DNA from 3 places in the Limosilactobacillus sp. DJ3M12 genome. Region 2 is predicted to be linked to each of the others. Evidence: predicted binding sites of a transcription regulator. Region 2 holds the regulator's gene; each other region holds the start of a gene.

Region 1 (5,556 bases), on a different contig from region 2:
TAGCAATTGCCTTTAAGCCCAACTTGTATTGATCCATGTTGATGTAATCATTTTGCTTCAAGTATTCAAACAAGGCCTGCGCACTCGGTACGATGTTGTGAATTTGCTTAATTGAAATATGTGGATCTAATGGCATCATCATGCCCAATACGCGTTGCAAGTTGCTGAAAGTCCATTGACCTGGATATTCATTGCATTCTTGTACCATTAATTCCAAGAACTCTTGCACAACATAGTTCAACTCAACATCATCTAATTCAAGATTATTGAATTGGGAAGCAGACTTAATAGCTTGTTGCACATTTGCTGATAAGTCCTTGAACTTCTCAGGTGTCCATGTAATTTCTTTTTTAGCAGGACTTGCTTGAACCGAGGTTGCTTCTGCTTCGTCATTTTCCGCATCCCCATGTAATTGGGCCCATGTCTTATGTGCTTTCCGACACTCGTTCATCTTTGTCCGTTGTTCTTCCATTGCTTTTACAACTTCCGCAAGATTTTCAACTTTCAAAAATTCTTGATAAGCTCGCAAAACTGGAACAACCGCAATTCCAAATTGATTAGTTAGTGCTGGATCAGCGATGAATTCCCCGACCATGACCGCTTTTACTGCTTCTGGTGTCCAAGTAGTATCGGTCAAATGCTGATCATTTGCCATCTGGTTATTAAAACGCGTCAAAATATCCTGTGCATGCTTTTGCTGATTAGCAGATAACTGATGATAGTTGGACGAAGTAAGAAACTGGTCAATATGTTGTTCTTGTTCGTTCATTATCTATATATCCTCCGTCTCCAAATTGAATTTTCCTTTCTATCATATCATAATTATATCTAGTAAATATAACAAGATTGCTAATATACAAGGAGAAACTATACCAATGCAACGAAAAAAGATCCAAGAAGCAATGAAAAATGTCTATTTTCAAAAAATGACTGCAAATGGCTATCATGAAATTGAAGAACAAATTGCAAAATTACAACAGCAAAGACCTGCAAAAATTGGACAATTAAAAGCAGCCCGTGCGCTTGGTGACTTATCCGAAAATACAGAATATAGTACTGCTAAGCGTGAATTACGCCACCTTGAGAGCAGGCTTCGGTACCTCAATAAACAGCTTCAATATGCTGAAATTGTGACCCCCAAGAATGATCACACTATTGATTTAGGGACAACCGTGATAATTGAATTTGAAGATGACCATGAACAAGAAACTTATCATATTGTGGGAAAGCAGGAAGCTGATCTTGCCAAACAAAAAATCTCCTTTGATTCTCCCCTTGGTCAAGCCCTTCTTCACAAAACAGCTGGGATCACTGTAACTGTTGAAGCGCCGCAATCTTCATATAAAGTTAAAATTGTTAAAATTGAATTATAGTATTGATAAGTCATTCGATATTTCGTAATCCGCTAAAGGAAATTTTTAAATTTATTATTTTCAACGATAGGGTTAATTTTCCGCCCTTCAATTAATCTAAGCGACTGATTAAATAAACTTTTGGGTATTGCATCCCTGATTTTGACCCGGTATACTATTAAACGTTGCTTTTTTACATCCACAACATCTTGTGTTACTAGCCGGCAGTAACCACAAAATTGCACAACATATAGTAGAGGGAGTTAGATTAATGATTAGCGATTATTTTAAATTTCTTGCCCACCAATTAAAGGGCTGGCCACAACAAAATTATTACCTATTCTTTTTCAGTCTTGGCTGTCAGGTAATGACTTTAGTTAGTGCTCCAATAACGCGGGTAACTGTCATTACATTTATTGGAACCACGCTTGGAGTACTTTGCGTTTTAGCAATTAATGCTGCTAAGTCGGTAAATGGTTTCTTAGGTATTTTATCGGCATTATGTTTCATCATTGCTGGTTTTAGTGCTAAAAATTATTTAAGTATTGCCGAACAAATCGCCTATGTTATTACCCTCGATTTACCAGTATTACTTTCCGCAAATTGGAATGTTAACATGGCATCAAAGATCCGTAAATTCAATGCTCGTTCATGGACGGTTGCCATCATTGCAACAATTATTGTCTATCTCGTTTCTGGTTATTTAATCGGTCATCTTACTGACGATCCACGACCATGGATTGATGCAATCAGCTTTTCTATTAGTCTTTCCGCTGGTGTTATTTGCTTCTTGCGTTTTAACAATCAATATTTCTGGTGGCTTGCATCTGGTCTTGCACAACTAGTACTCTGGTTTGTTTCTTACAAGCAAGGATCTGCTACTTTAGCAATGGCCGTTAATAGCTCGATTTACCTTATTAATGATGTTCTCGCCTTTACCATTTCACCATGGTACAACGAACGTGAACGTCAACGTCTCAGTAAAGAAGAAGCAGCCTATGCCAAAGCAATGGGCTTAGAATAAATCTAAAAACAGCAAAGAGATTGAAAATTCAGTCAATTTGCTGTTTTTTGTTTAATATTGTTTATTGTATTCATAAACTAATTCTGGTTCACGACCAGTACGATGATAAGCATTTAATGCATCTATCTGTGCCATTTCTTGGGCGTTAAGTTCAAAATTGTAAATATCAGCGTTTTGGGCAATTCTCTCTTCATGAACTGACTTGGGAATAAAAGAAACACCATTCTGGAGATGCCACCGCAGTATAATTTGCGCAGTAGATTTATTATGAGCAGCAGCAATATCTTTTAATACTGGTTCATTGAGAACTGCTCCTCGCCCTAATGGACTCCAGGCTTGCGTTACTATTTGATGTTGACGATTAAATTCTAATAGTGGTTTTTGTGTTAATAGCGGATGCAACTCAATTTGATCAACAACTGGCATTTCATTTGCTTGGGTTGCCAAATATTGAAGATGAATCATTTGGTAATTACTTACACCAATTGACCTAGTAAGCCCTTCCTTTTTCATTTCTTCAAAAGCTCGCCAGGTGTCAAAAAATGATCGTTCAATTGGCCAGTGAACAAGCAACAAATCAACGTAATCCATTTGTAATTTACGTAAGGATTCTTTGACAGATTCAATGGCCTTATCGTAACCTTGATTTTCTTCTGCCACTTTAGTTGTCACAAAAATATTATCGCGCGGAATGGCTAATTGCTTAAAAGCCGTCCCCACTTCTTGCTCATTTCCGTATAACTGAGCCGTATCAAAAAGCCGATACCCATCTTCATATGCCTTTTTGACTGCTTGATTCATTGTCGCTTGGCCATCTACCTTATAAAGGCCAAAACCTTCTTGAGGCATTTCATTTCCATCGGCAAGAGTTAATAGGTTGTCCTTAATATCCATTGAAAATCACTTCCTTTCCTTATCTTTAATCAGTAACTGAGGATTGTCAATATCGAAATTTTCCTTTCTGAACAAACTAATGTATGATGAGTTTAAATCTATTTACGGGGAAACAATTATGGCTAAAATATTTATCGCTGAAGATAATCCTGATATTATCCATTCCACAACTCAAGAATTAAATAAATGGCAACACGATGTTATCACAGTTAACGACTGGAAAAACGTTGCAAATGAAATTCTTGCTACAAGCCCAGATCTGGTCTTATTTGATATTACCCTCCTGACGTTCGATGGCTTTTATTGGATTCAAGAGGTTCGTAAACATAGTCAAGTGCCGATTATAGTTATTTCTGCGGCTGAAATTGATACCAATGTCATGCATGCAGTGGCCGCGGGGGCAGATGATTATATTATGAAGCCATTTGCGATGACGGTGCTTTTAGCTAAAATTCAAGCTTTATTACGGCGGAATAAGCAAACGACTGACGCAGAAGAAATAATGTGGGATCATAATTCATTCAATCCCCTTACTAATATTCTTATGAACGAAAACGGTACTGCCCAGCTCACTCCAACTGAAGGTGCTATGCTCCAAGTTTTACTCAGTCACCGTAATAAAACCGTTTCTAAGGAGCAATTACTTCAATGGTTATGGCAAGGTGGCAAATACCTTAATGAGAACACCCTTAACGTTAATATTAGTCGGTTAAGAACTAAGCTAAGCACAATTGGTTTACGGCAATGTATTCACACAGAACGTGGCCTTGGCTATCGATTGGTGGAAAACAATGAATAAACGTTATTTTAAATTATTTTGGCGTTCAATCCTTCTTCCTACTATTGGCTATCTTTTTCTCTTAGGTCTGGTTGGGCTTTTAGTAATTTTATATAATCTCCCAACTGTTTTTTGGGGCGATGTGATTCGCTTTTCTCTTCCCTTTTTTATAGTATGGCTTATCGGTAGTGGTGCAATTAAATATTATCGATTGCGCCATTTAAATATTTCTCAGCTCGATAAATTCACTCCTACCAATATGACTGAGGGAAAACTTGTTGAACTATTGCAAGATGAACAAGCAAAAAACATTGACACAATTCGACAGTTACAAGCAACTCAGCATGAACAACTTGACCACCTTGAATTATTTACTCATGAAATTAAAAACTATTTGACTAGTCTTAATGCCGCGGCAGAAAATTCACCAACTGTCGCAAGTACAGAAGTAAAAAAGAATATCCACCAAGCTAACTATTATCTCAATTTGTTGTTAAATGACGAACGACTAGCGATTAATAATCATGATTACAATTTTCAATGGATCGATATTGCCAACTTAATTAATAATATTTTGCAACAAAATTCTGCGGTCTTCATTCATAAACAATTGATTCCAGAATTAACCGGCTTGGACGGAATTAAAGTTCTCACTGATCGTAAATGGTTGCATTTTTGCATTGAACAACTACTTTCAAACGCAATCAAATACTCATCCCCTAATAGTACAATTAATATTTCCTGGGAAATGAATTCTTTGCGGATCGCTGACCATGGATGCGGCATCTCAATGAATGATCTTCCGCGAATCTTTGATAATGGTTTTACCGGGAAAAACGGGCACCGAACAACTGCTGCTACCGGGATGGGATTGTACCTTGTTAAAAAAGTTACTGAATACTTAAATTTCAAGGTTAGCATCTCATCAGTTCAATCCCAGGGAACGACAGCGATTCTATCTTTCTTACCAGATAATATCAGATCATCAAACTAATTCTTACAAAACTGTAAGGTTCTGTACACTTCCGTAAGTAGGAAGTTGCACAGAACCTTTTTATAATTAAGACATAATCAAAACAAGTTCTCTACCAGAAAGGAAAATTACTATGACATTATTAAATCTTCAACACGTTCAACGCGTCTATAATCGTAACTCTGCCAATCCAGTAATGGCCTTAAAAGATATTACCTTTAAAGTTGAAGAGGGAGAGTATGTTGCAATTATGGGAGAATCTGGTGCTGGTAAAAGTACCTTATTAAATATAATTGCAACTTTAGAACAAGCTACTAACGGACAAGCAATCCTTAATGGCCAAGATCTCCGGCAGCTTTCCAAGGACGACGCAGCACGATATCGACGGGAACACCTCGGCTTTGTTTTCCAGCATTTTAACTTACTTGATAGTCTCTCAAATCGCGACAACATTTACTTACCACTTGTTCTAGCAAAAACTCCGGTTGCAACGATGGAAGAACGGATTAAGCCTTTAATTGATCGCTTACGTATT
Region 2 (5,556 bases):
GCAGGCGTTGATTGGACAGACGATTGAAAATGTTGATCGGCGAGGGAAATATCTTCTTTTTCGTTTTACTAATGATTTGACGATGATTTCACACCTTCGCATGGAAGGAAAATATTACAACCAACCGATTGGCGGACCAATTGATAAACATACCCATGTTGTCTTTGAATTTACGGACGGCACGGAATTATGTTATCAAGATGCCCGTAAATTTGGGCGGATGACACTGGTAAAAACCGGTGATGAGATGAATGTCGGCGGATTGAAGACGATTGGCCCTGAACCGACAGAAGACGCCTTTACGTTGCCATACTTTACAGCTGAATTAAAAAAGAGTCGGGGAAAAATTAAGCCATTCTTGCTTAATCAGCGTCATGTCGCCGGTCTGGGTAACATTTACGTTGATGAGGTGCTATGGATGACGGGGATAAACCCGGAGCAACCAGCCAATACTTTAACGGCTAGCCAAATTACTGAATTACGGAAAAATATTATCAAAGAATTGGCGACAGCGATTAAGTACAAGGGAACCACTGTGCATAGTTTTACGAATGCATTTGGTGATGCCGGCGCTTTCCAAGATCGCTTAAAAGCTTATGGTCATGCGGGGGATGAATGTCCGCGTTGTGGCACGAAAATGGTTAAAATTAAGGTTGCTGAACGTGGAACGACATTTTGTCCACACTGTCAAGTATTGAAGGAATAAGAAATGACAAAAATAGTTGGATTAACAGGTGGAATCGCAACCGGCAAGACAACGGTAAGCACTATTTTGCGCCAGGCTGGGATTCCGGTGATTGATGCTGACCAAGTAGCGCGGCAAGTCCAGGCACCAGACTCGGTTGGGTTAACACGGATTGTCAAAGTATTTGGTCCAAAAGTACTTTTGCCAACTGGGGAGCTCAATCGGCAAGCCTTAGCAAAAATTGTCTTTAATGATAAAGAAGCGTTGAAAAAACTCAATGAGATTCTTCAGCCATTAATTTACGATGCTATCTTTGCGCAGGTTAATACTTTAAAAAAACAGGGTATTCCGCTCGTGGTGTTAGATGTACCATTATTATTCGAGCAATATTATGATGGAGATTGTGATTATGTGGTAGTTGTTTATACTGATCCACAAACGCAGCTTAAACGGTTAATGGCTCGTGATCATTGTTCTAAAGAGGAAGCGCAAGCGCGAATTGCTGCCCAAATGCCATTATCAGATAAAGAAGCGCGGGCGGATTTTAAAATAAATAATAATGGTGACCAGGCTGCCCTGCAAAAACGAGTCGCATCCCTAATAAATCAGCTAAAAGCAGAGTAAAATGTGGTAAAATAAAGTACTTATACTATAAAGGAGGGGGACACATTGCGCTGTCCACATTGTCACAAAAATGGATCACGGGTTGTCGATAGTCGGCCAAGCGAAGACGGAAGCTTTATTCGTCGTCGTCGTGAGTGCATTCATTGTGGCTTTCGTTTTACAACCTTTGAACGGTACGAGGAAACGCCACTACTAGTAATTAAAAAAGATGGCACGCGCCAAGAATTCAGTCGCCAAAAGATCCTCAATGGGGTTGTGCGCTCGGCAGAAAAACGACCGGTTAGTATGGAGCGATTGACCAAGATTGCAGATAAAGTGGAAAAACAAATCCGGAGTATTGGTGAAAGCGAAGTCTCCAGTCAAATTATTGGTAAATTTGTGATGAACGAATTAAAAGGCGTCGATGAGATTGCTTATATTCGGTTTGCAAGTGTTTACCGCCAATTTAAGGACGTTGATGCCTTTATGAGCGAACTTGAAACCATGATGAAGGCAGAACATAAAAAATAACTTAGGAGGGCTGTAAAATGACTGCAGCAGCTTTTGACCCGCAAGCCGGTTATGTTGTTACGGCCAGCACTGCATTTATTAGTTTTAATGACCAGACTTTTGCAACATTTTATCAGCCAATTTTAGGACCAGTTGCGTTTAGCTTTTTTTATGCGTTAAAAGCGCGCTTGTTGCCTAATCCTACGATTGCTAACCGGACCTTGCAAAGTGACCTGTTAGCCCAGGTAAATGCTGGGGGCCGACAAGTACTGGAGGCTCTTCATCGTTTAGAGGCAGTTGGCTTAGTGCAAACTTATTTCCAGCACGATGAGATCGGGGACGTATACGTTTATGAATTGCAGCCGACCCTTACTCCAGAAAAATTTTTAGCTGATAACTTGCTGAGTATTTTACTTTTAGAGGAAGTAGGAGAAGATGCGTTTGGACGTTTGACTAAGCAAAGTCGGCAATACAAGCTTGCTTCTTCTAACACTTCACTAACTAATGTGAGTCACAACTTTTTTGAAGAATTTCATATTAACTCGCAGTCAATTACTGAAACACCACAAGCGATTTTAACGGCGCGAAAACAGGCACCAGTAGAAAAGCAACCCCAGTTAACTGCGGGGATGAGCGATGACTTTGATTGGTCAACTCTCATTCACTTGCTGGCTAATCAGCCAATTGTCAGTGCAGACCTGGAAAATAATCGAGACCTAATATTGTTAGAACATCAATTATATGGGATTGATGTGCCAACGATGAAGACATTGGTTTTGCGGTCGATTGATCTGCAAACCAATCATTTCAATCCGAAAAAATTTAAGCAAATTGTTGCGTCTACCTATAATATTGTCTATTCTTCAACGACAAAAGTAGCGGAAAAAGAAGCGCCGGTGACAAATAGAAATAGTGAACTGACTAGTAAAGATCAGGAGTTATTGGCGACAGCTAAGGATTACTCCCCAGTCGAATTTCTTCAGGTTCTTAAAGGTCAAACGGGTGGCTACGTAACTTCAGGTGAACGTCATATTCTGACAGGTTTAGTAGCGCAAGAAAAACTTACCCAAGATGCCATTAATATCTTAACTTGGTATGTGATTAGTGACCGGGGGAATTCTACTTTGACAGCTAATTTTGTCGATGCAATTGCCAATAACTGGCTCCAACATGGCGTAATTAATGGGGAGCAAGCCATTGTCCAATTAAAGACTTTTAACAAGCAGTCGCAAGAAAAGAAAAAGGAAACAAAGACGCCAAAGAAAAATAAGTGGCGCAAAATGATTAAGGAACCGATGCCAGCATGGAGCAAGAAAGACACGAGTGAGTTGATGAAAAAGGCTTCCTCACAAGAAATTGCCAAACTGCGTGAACGGATCGCTAATCGTAAGAAGAAGTAGCAGCTAAAGGAGGTGGCAGCATGCAGTCACTAAACAAAACTTTACAAGAGTTAATGCGCGGTCAAAACATCGCAAACAATATCCAACAAACGATGAAGCAAGTTTATGCGGATAAAGATGTTCAAGCATTCTTAAACGAAAATCGTGACCGTCTTAGTAAAGAAGCAATTAAACGGGGACAATCAAAGCTTTATGAGTTTTTTCATGAAAAGCAATTAATTGAAAAAGGCGTGCCAACTGTTGCCCCGGGATATTCTCCGCAATTGGTTATCAGTGCAGGCCAAATTGACGTAACCTACGTTCCAACTAAACAGTTATTAGAACGCCAACGACAACGTTATATTCAACGACTAGTTAACTCGATTAATATGCCTAAGTTCATTAAAAATGCGTCATATGATGATTATTATTTAAATGAAGATACCCAAACTGATACACGCACAAAGGCAATTCAAGCAGCCATGGACTTTACAGATAATTACCAAAAAGATAATTTTCAACCAGGACTTTACCTATATGGAAAATTCGGAGTCGGAAAAACATACCTCCTTGGAGCAATCGCTAATGAACTCGCTAAGAGTAAGGGAGTTGCAACAACGATGGTTCATTTCCCTAGTTTTGCTGTTGAAATGCGGAATTCAATTAAGCAAAATAATACTGGCGAAAAGTTGGATGCTATTAAACGGGCGCCGATTTTAATGCTTGATGATGTTGGGGCCGGTGCAATGACAACATGGGTAAGAGATGATATTTTAGGAGTAATTTTAGAATATCGGATGCAAGAAGAATTACCAACTTTCTTTAGTTCTAATTTTTCAATGGATGAGTTGCAAAATAACCACCTTGCTATCAATGCGCAAGGCGATAATGAGCCCCTCAAAGCGGCTCGCATTATGGAAAGAATCAAGTACTTATCACGTGAGATTGAAATGGAAGGAAAAAATTTGCGTGATAAGGGATAAAGTTCTTGACATTAAACTTTGAATTTAGTAAGCTAATAAACGTTGAAAGAAAAAGCAGAAGCACCCGCTTCTCGCCTAGGTGATATTGATCGCCGGGCTGACGAGATGAATGATAATCGACCACTATGATAAGGTCGTTGTTATGAAGCGGGGTACTTTTGTACCTCGCTTTTTTGCTTGATCTTTCGCTAAAAAAATTGGAGGTGCGTTGCCATAGCACAAGATATGATTGTCAATAACGGTATTCGTGCACGGGAAGTGCGGTTAATCGGTCAAGATGGTGAACAATTGGGCATTAAGTCTAAGCGTGAAGCGCTACAATTAGCTGAAGAAGCTAACTTAGATCTAGTATTAGTTGCACCAAAGGCACGCCCAGCTGTTGCCCGCATTATGGATTACGGGAAGTACCGTTTCGAGATGCAAAAGAAAGAGCGTGAAGCTCGTAAGAAGCAAAAGACGATAACGGTTAAGGAAATTCGCCTTAGTCCATCAATTGATACTAATGACTTTAATGTTAAGTTAAAGCGTGTTCGTAAGTTCATTGAAAAGGGCGATAAGGTACGGATTTCATTACGGTTCCGTGGTCGTGCTATTACCCATAAGGATATCGGTCGTGACATGATTGAACGAATGGCTGAAGAAACTTCAGACATCGCTACTGTTGTTCAACGTCCGAAGATGGAAGGGCGGAGTATTTTCTTAACTCTTGCTCCGGCTGCTGATAAAGCAAAGAATTAATTTAAGAAGGTAGGAATTAGTTATGCCAAAGATGAAGAGTAACCGTGCTGCTGCCAAGCGTTTCAAGCGTACAGCTAATGGTGGATTCAAGAGTGGAAACTCATTCACTAGTCACCGTTTCCACGGTAAGACTAAGAAGCAACGTCGTCAATTACGTGGTTTGAGCATGATGGACAAGACCAACGTAAAGCGTTACAAGAAGTTATTACCATTTAAGTAAACTTCACAAAAATAACTATTTAATATACGTAGGAGGATTTCAACATGCGAGTTAAAGGTGGAACTGTTACGCGTGCACGTCGCAAGCGCATTATGAAGTTAGCAAAGGGTTACCGTGGTTCAAAGCACCGTCTTTTCAAGACTGCTAAAGACCAAGTAATGAAGAGTTACACTTACGCTTTCCGTGATCGTAAGGTCAACAAGCGTAAGTTCCGTGAACTTTGGATTGCTCGGATTAACGCTGCTGCACGTATGAACGACATTAGTTACAGCAAGTTAATGCACGGCTTAAAGGTTGCTAACATTGACATTAACCGTAAGATGTTAGCTGATTTAGCTGTTAACGATGCAGATGCATTTAAGGCACTCGTTGACGAAGCTAAGAAAGCTCTTAACTAAGCCTAAATAATCTTCGGTCGCTTATGATGCGTATGCATGA
Region 3 (5,556 bases), on a different contig from region 2:
AAAGAGTGGGCGTAATTCTAATTGGAATAAAACCCGTTTCAATCATAAACGGCTGATCATCAATTAACCGTAGCCGTTTAATCTGATAAACAAAGTCGTTATCATTAAGAAATAGTTCTTCTTGAACATCTTTACTTGCAGGAACAACTTGGTAATCAAGTAATTTTATTCCTTGCTTTTTACCATCTACTTGGAAACTGTCCGTTACACCCAAATTACTACCTTCATAATGGAACAATGACTGGTTTTTTAGGTATAACGGATTAATAAATGTACCGGATCCGCGTTTCTTAAAAATAATTCCTTGCTGAGCGAGCACTCCCAATGCCCGTTTTATGGAACTGCGGCTTACCTGATAGATTTCACTTAAGCTTCGTTCATCAGGTAAACGCATCCCTTGGTATTTATTGTCTAGTATTTTTTGTTTTATATCACGCATCACTGAGCGATATACTAAGTCTGCCATCTAATTAACTCCTCGGATTTAATTAATTCGCAATTTAAGCTACACTTTTAGTATAGCAGACCTATTTTAAATTGGGATCCTTTTGTAAAATATTGGTGCGTCCCAGATAAACTTAGGAGGAAATTTTTATGAGTAAAAAAAATAAAAAAAGCAAAATGAAAAAAACACAGGTAGAACAAATCCTCGATAAAAATAACATTGCTTACGAGCAAGCTGAATTTCCGACTCACCAAGATGGCGATGTACGTTCAATGAGTGTTGATCATACCGGGGTTGACGAACATATTATTTATAAGACCCTAGTATTAACCGGTAACGTAACCGGACCGCTAGTTGGCGTCATCCCAGTCGATACACACTTAGATGAGAAAAAGCTTGCTAAGGTTTCGGGCAATAAAAAGGTTAATATGGTGCCGCTAAAAAATCTTCTCAAAACTACCGGATATGTGCATGGTGCTAACACCCCTGTAGGAATTTACGAGAAGTTTGAATACCCTATTTTTATTGATAACGAGGCCAGAGAACAAGGCGATATTTTCGTTTCGTCAGGTAAAGTGGGCCGTTCTATTAAATTAAATGCCGAAGATCTTGCCACCCTAGTTCATGCTACTTTCGCTGATTTAGAACAAAAGTAGTTTCTTGACGATTGACCCGGTTAATGTTGAAGATTAAACTGATTATTGTAGTTTGTTTGATAGAAAGGTCCTGAAAAGATGAAAAAGAATTTATCTGCTTGTACCACTGTCCTTGTGGGTCGCAACGCAACGATTGATGGTTCAACAATGGCAGCACGGAATGATGATACATTTGGTCCACTTACGCCCCAACGCTTCGTTACTTATCCCGCATATCATAATCACCCTAACCAAGTAAAGGCATACTTAAATAAATGTGTAATTGATCGCCCTGCTGATGGTTATCGTTATCAAGGTACTCCTAATGTTGATTATCGAACTGAAGGGGTATTCGATGAGAGCGGCTTTAACGAAAAAAATGTTGGAATGAGTGCAACCGAAAGTGTTTATGCAAATGAACGCGTCCTTGCCTGCGATCCGCTTAATACCGAAACCGGAATCAATGAAGATCTTGTGGTCGCTGCTACCCTTCCCTTTATCGATAGCGCTCGTGACGGGGTTGCATACCTTGGTAAACTAGTCGCCAAATACGGTTCTGCTGAAGGAAACGGTATTATATTCAGCGACAAAAAAGATGTATGGTATATGGAAATCGTCACTGGTCACCACTGGGTTGCTCAACGGATCCCCGATGACTCTTATGCCGTAACTGGAAATCGAGTAGCAATCCAGCAAGTTGACTTTAATGACCCTGATAACTTTATGTGGTCTGACGGCATCCAAGAATTCGTTGAGAAAAACCACCTCAACCCTGATAAATATGGTTGGGACTTCCGCCATATCTTTGGGACTGCTGACGTATTCGACCAACATTACAACACACCACGTCAATGGTATGGTCATAAGGTATTAAACCCCAGCGTAGAATTCGATCCCTTGGATTTTGATATTCCATTTATCATGCAAACCAATCACCGTGTTACCCTTGAAGACGTGCAAAAAATCCTCAGCAGTCACTACCAAGGAACTCCTTACGATCCCCTCGGTCACGAAGGAACTGAACAGCAAAAACAGCTTTTCCGGCCAATTTCTCTAAATCGAACACAGAATTCCCATATTCTGCAGGTTCGGAATGATTTGCCAGAAGCTGCTTCAACTATTATGTGGATGAGCTTTGGCGTACCAACATTTACTCCTTATATTCCATTTTTCGGAAACGCCGAAGATATTGATGTCAGCTACCGTGAAACACCAGAAAAACTCAACATGGATCTTAAGAGTGCTTATTGGATGTACCGTACCCTTTCAATGCTTGTTGAATCACACCACGCTGAGTTCTCTAAGGAAGACTTAGATTACCTCAAAGATTCACGCGAATATTTGTACCGCTGGGTTAATGAAATTGCTCCACAAGTTAAGGGGATGGCACCTAGTGAAGTTAGCGACTTTTTGAGTTCCAAGACTCATGAGATGGTTGCTGAAATGGCTAAGCGAACTAAGAACCTAATGGCTGAATTAGTTATGCACGGGTTAGAGCTTTCTAAACTTACCTTCAAAATCGACAAGAACCTATAACTAAATTTTTATAATTTGATTGAACCGCAATGATCGTCTAATTCATTGCGGTTTTTAAAAATCACTATATGTTGTATATCACGCTGGATTAGATTACCATATATTGTGTTATCTAATTTAAAGGGAGCACTAATTACCATGCAAAAAATCACACTTAAAGAATCATTTATTGATCAAGCTACTAAAAAAATCACACCACATTGGGGTCCGCTCGGTTGGGTTACATATAAGCGGACATATGCTCGGTGGCAAGCAGATAAGGATCGAACTGAAGAATGGAAAGAAACCGTTAAACGCGTTATTGAAGGAAACATTAACCTTGATCCCCGTCTTAATGATAACCCATCCCAAGCTGTTATTGATGAGTTAACAACTGAAGCAGAACAGTTATTCAAATTAATCTACGGTCTCGGTGCAACACCATCTGGGCGAAATTTATGGATTTCAGGTACTGATTACCAGAAACGGACCGGTGACTCACTAAACAATTGCTGGTTCATTGCTATTCGTCCCCAGAAATATGGTGATAGTCACATTCAGCCAAGCTACTTAAATAATGAGCAAGTAGCAGTATCAATGCCTTTTGCTTTTCTCTTTGACGAATTAATGAAGGGTGGCGGTGTCGGCTTTTCTGTGACAGACGATAACATTAATCAAATTCCAAGCGTAGATCACAAAATTAACTTATCCATCGTAATTGATAAAAGCAGTGCTTCTTATGATGAATCAATTAGTGCCGGCGCTTTCGATCGAAATGATATCAAAAAGCCGCTCCAGGAAAATGAAATTTACTATCAGCTTCCCGATACCCGTGAAGGCTGGGTACTTGCTGTTGCTCAATTAATTGACCTTCACTTTAAAAACACCAACCAAAATAATGTAAATAAGCTTATTTTGGATATGACCAATATCCGTCCACGTGGTGCTAAAATCCACGGCTTTGGCGGTACTGCTTCTGGCCCTACACCCCTAATTGAAATGCTTCAAGATGTTAACAAGGTGCTTAACGCTAAAGTCGGTACGAACCTAAGCGCCGTTGACTGTACCGATATCTGTAATCTAATCGGCAAAGCTGTCGTCGCTGGTAACGTTCGTCGTTCAGCTGAACTAGCTCTTGGTTCAGGAAATAATCACCAATTTATTACAATGAAGCAAGACCAAGAAAAGCTCCAGCATCACCGGTGGGCATCAAATAACAGCATTAGTATTGATAAGGATTTTGACCACTTCCAAGAGGTCGCTGATTCCATTCAAGAAAATGGTGAACCAGGAATCGTCAATACTAGCCTATCGAAAAATTATGGCCGAATAGCTGATGGCTACCAGAAAAATATCGATGGCGACGTTGAAGGAACTAACCCGTGTGGCGAAATTTCTCTTGCTAACGGCGAACCTTGTAACCTGTTTGAAGTTTTCCCGCTTGTCGCTGAAAAACAAGGCTGGGACCTTAATGATGCTTTTCGGCTTGGCGTTCGTTTTGCAAAGCGGGTTACATTTAGTCACTATGATTGGGAAGTCTCCCGTAAAATGATCCAGAAAAACCGGCGCATTGGGATTTCAATGTCAGGAATACAAGATTGGATTTTAAACGACTTTGGTAACCGCGTAGTAACCGGCTTTGCAAAAAATAATGATGGAGTAATGGAACCTGTCTACGACCAACGAGTAATTGACAAGTTCAACACCCTGTATCAAGCGGTAATTAACGCCGATAAGGAATACTCTGCTGAATTGAATTGTAATCTGTCAATCAAACATACTACTGTTAAACCTTCTGGAACAGTAGCAAAATTAGCTGGTGTTTCTGAAGGAATGCACTTCCACTATGCTGGCTACCTTATTCAACGGATTCGTTTTCAGGATACTGATCCGCTGCTTGATGCATTAAAAGAATGCGGCTATCGGATGGAACCTGATATTTATACTGACCATACTATCTGTGTTGAATTCCCGGTTAAGGCAACTAATGCTGAAAACAAAAACTTTGCTTCTGCTGGAAATGTATCAATTGCAGAACAATTCGCTACTCAGGCGTTCTTACAGAAATACTGGTCTGATAATGCCGTTAGCTGTACCATTACCTTCCAAAATAAAGAAGCTGCCCAAATTCCGGTACTATTAAAGCAGTACCTTAACGGAATCAAATCTACTTCACTATTACCTTATTATGGCGGTTCGCTAAAACAAGCACCTAAAGAACCAATCACTAAAGAATTTTTCGTTAAACGACAAGCCGAAATTACTGGTAATGTAATTGATGTATTTAACGCGCAACAACAGGATAAAGCACTTGACCTTGTTGATCAGTCCGACTGTGCTGGCGGTGCATGTCCAATTCGTTAATAATTTTTCTCTAAAAAAAGCGACTAGAATCAGCCTCTCCGCCGATTCTGGTCGCTTTTTGCTAGTCTTAAGCTAATTTCCTGCAAATTGGCTATTATAAAGTGCCGCATAGAATCCCTTTTGATTCATCAATGATTCATGATTACCGGTTTCGATAATCTTCCCATGATTAACAACTACAATTTGATCAGCTTTGCGAATTGTTGATAAACGGTGTGCAACAACGAAACTAGTTCGTTCCTGCTGTAATGCATTCATTGCTTCTTGAATTAATACCTCTGTCCGTGTATCAACAGAACTCGTAGCTTCATCTAATATCAAGATTTCTGGATCAGCTAAAAATGCCCGAGCAATCGTTAGTAGTTGACGCTGCCCTTGCGAAATATTAGATGCCGATTCATCCAGCACTGTTTGATAACCATCAGGCAATTCACGAATAAACGCGTCAGCCCGTGCCATTTTTGCCGCATGATAAACTTCCTCATCTGATGCATTTTCGTTCCCATACTTAATATTTTCAAAAATTGTCCCCGTAAAGAGCCACGTATCCTGAAGAACAATTGCGATATGTTTCCGCAAATCATCGCGGGTCATAGA

Evidence for each region. The regulator NrdR, encoded in region 2, represses ribonucleotide reductase genes. The targets are predictions, from matches to a motif close to ACACNATATATNGTGT.
Region 1: the regulator NrdR is predicted to act here: its motif matches at 1,552-1,567, upstream of pnuC (nicotinamide riboside transporter PnuC).
Region 3: the regulator NrdR is predicted to act here: its motif matches at 2,678-2,693, upstream of nrdJ (ribonucleoside-triphosphate reductase, adenosylcobalamin-dependent).

Annotation. Positions count from the first base shown of each region.
Region 1 covers NZ_CANCWY010000004.1:99,792-105,347, reverse strand. The annotation lists gene QOS06_RS04335 (hypothetical protein) at 1-769, opposite strand, end outside; gene greA (transcription elongation factor GreA) at 876-1,373, shown strand; gene pnuC (nicotinamide riboside transporter PnuC) at 1,624-2,376, shown strand; gene QOS06_RS04320 (aldo/keto reductase) at 2,428-3,270, opposite strand; gene QOS06_RS04315 (response regulator transcription factor) at 3,350-4,069, shown strand; gene QOS06_RS04310 (sensor histidine kinase) at 4,062-5,042, shown strand; gene QOS06_RS04305 (ABC transporter ATP-binding protein) at 5,155-5,556, shown strand, end outside.
Region 2 covers NZ_CANCWY010000002.1:86,260-91,815, reverse strand. The annotation lists gene mutM (bifunctional DNA-formamidopyrimidine glycosylase/DNA-(apurinic or apyrimidinic site) lyase) at 1-706, shown strand, start outside; gene coaE (dephospho-CoA kinase) at 710-1,309, shown strand; gene nrdR (transcriptional regulator NrdR) at 1,355-1,819, shown strand; gene QOS06_RS02810 (replication initiation and membrane attachment family protein) at 1,837-3,198, shown strand; gene dnaI (primosomal protein DnaI) at 3,219-4,160, shown strand; ribosomal protein L20 leader region at 4,207-4,343, shown strand; gene infC (translation initiation factor IF-3) at 4,386-4,898, shown strand; gene rpmI (50S ribosomal protein L35) at 4,921-5,118, shown strand; gene rplT (50S ribosomal protein L20) at 5,163-5,516, shown strand.
Region 3 covers NZ_CANCWY010000017.1:5,481-11,036, reverse strand. The annotation lists gene QOS06_RS08330 (GntR family transcriptional regulator) at 1-466, opposite strand, end outside; gene ybaK (Cys-tRNA(Pro) deacylase) at 595-1,101, shown strand; gene QOS06_RS08320 (C69 family dipeptidase) at 1,180-2,616, shown strand; gene nrdJ (ribonucleoside-triphosphate reductase, adenosylcobalamin-dependent) at 2,755-4,959, shown strand; gene QOS06_RS08310 (ABC transporter ATP-binding protein) at 5,032-5,556, opposite strand, start outside.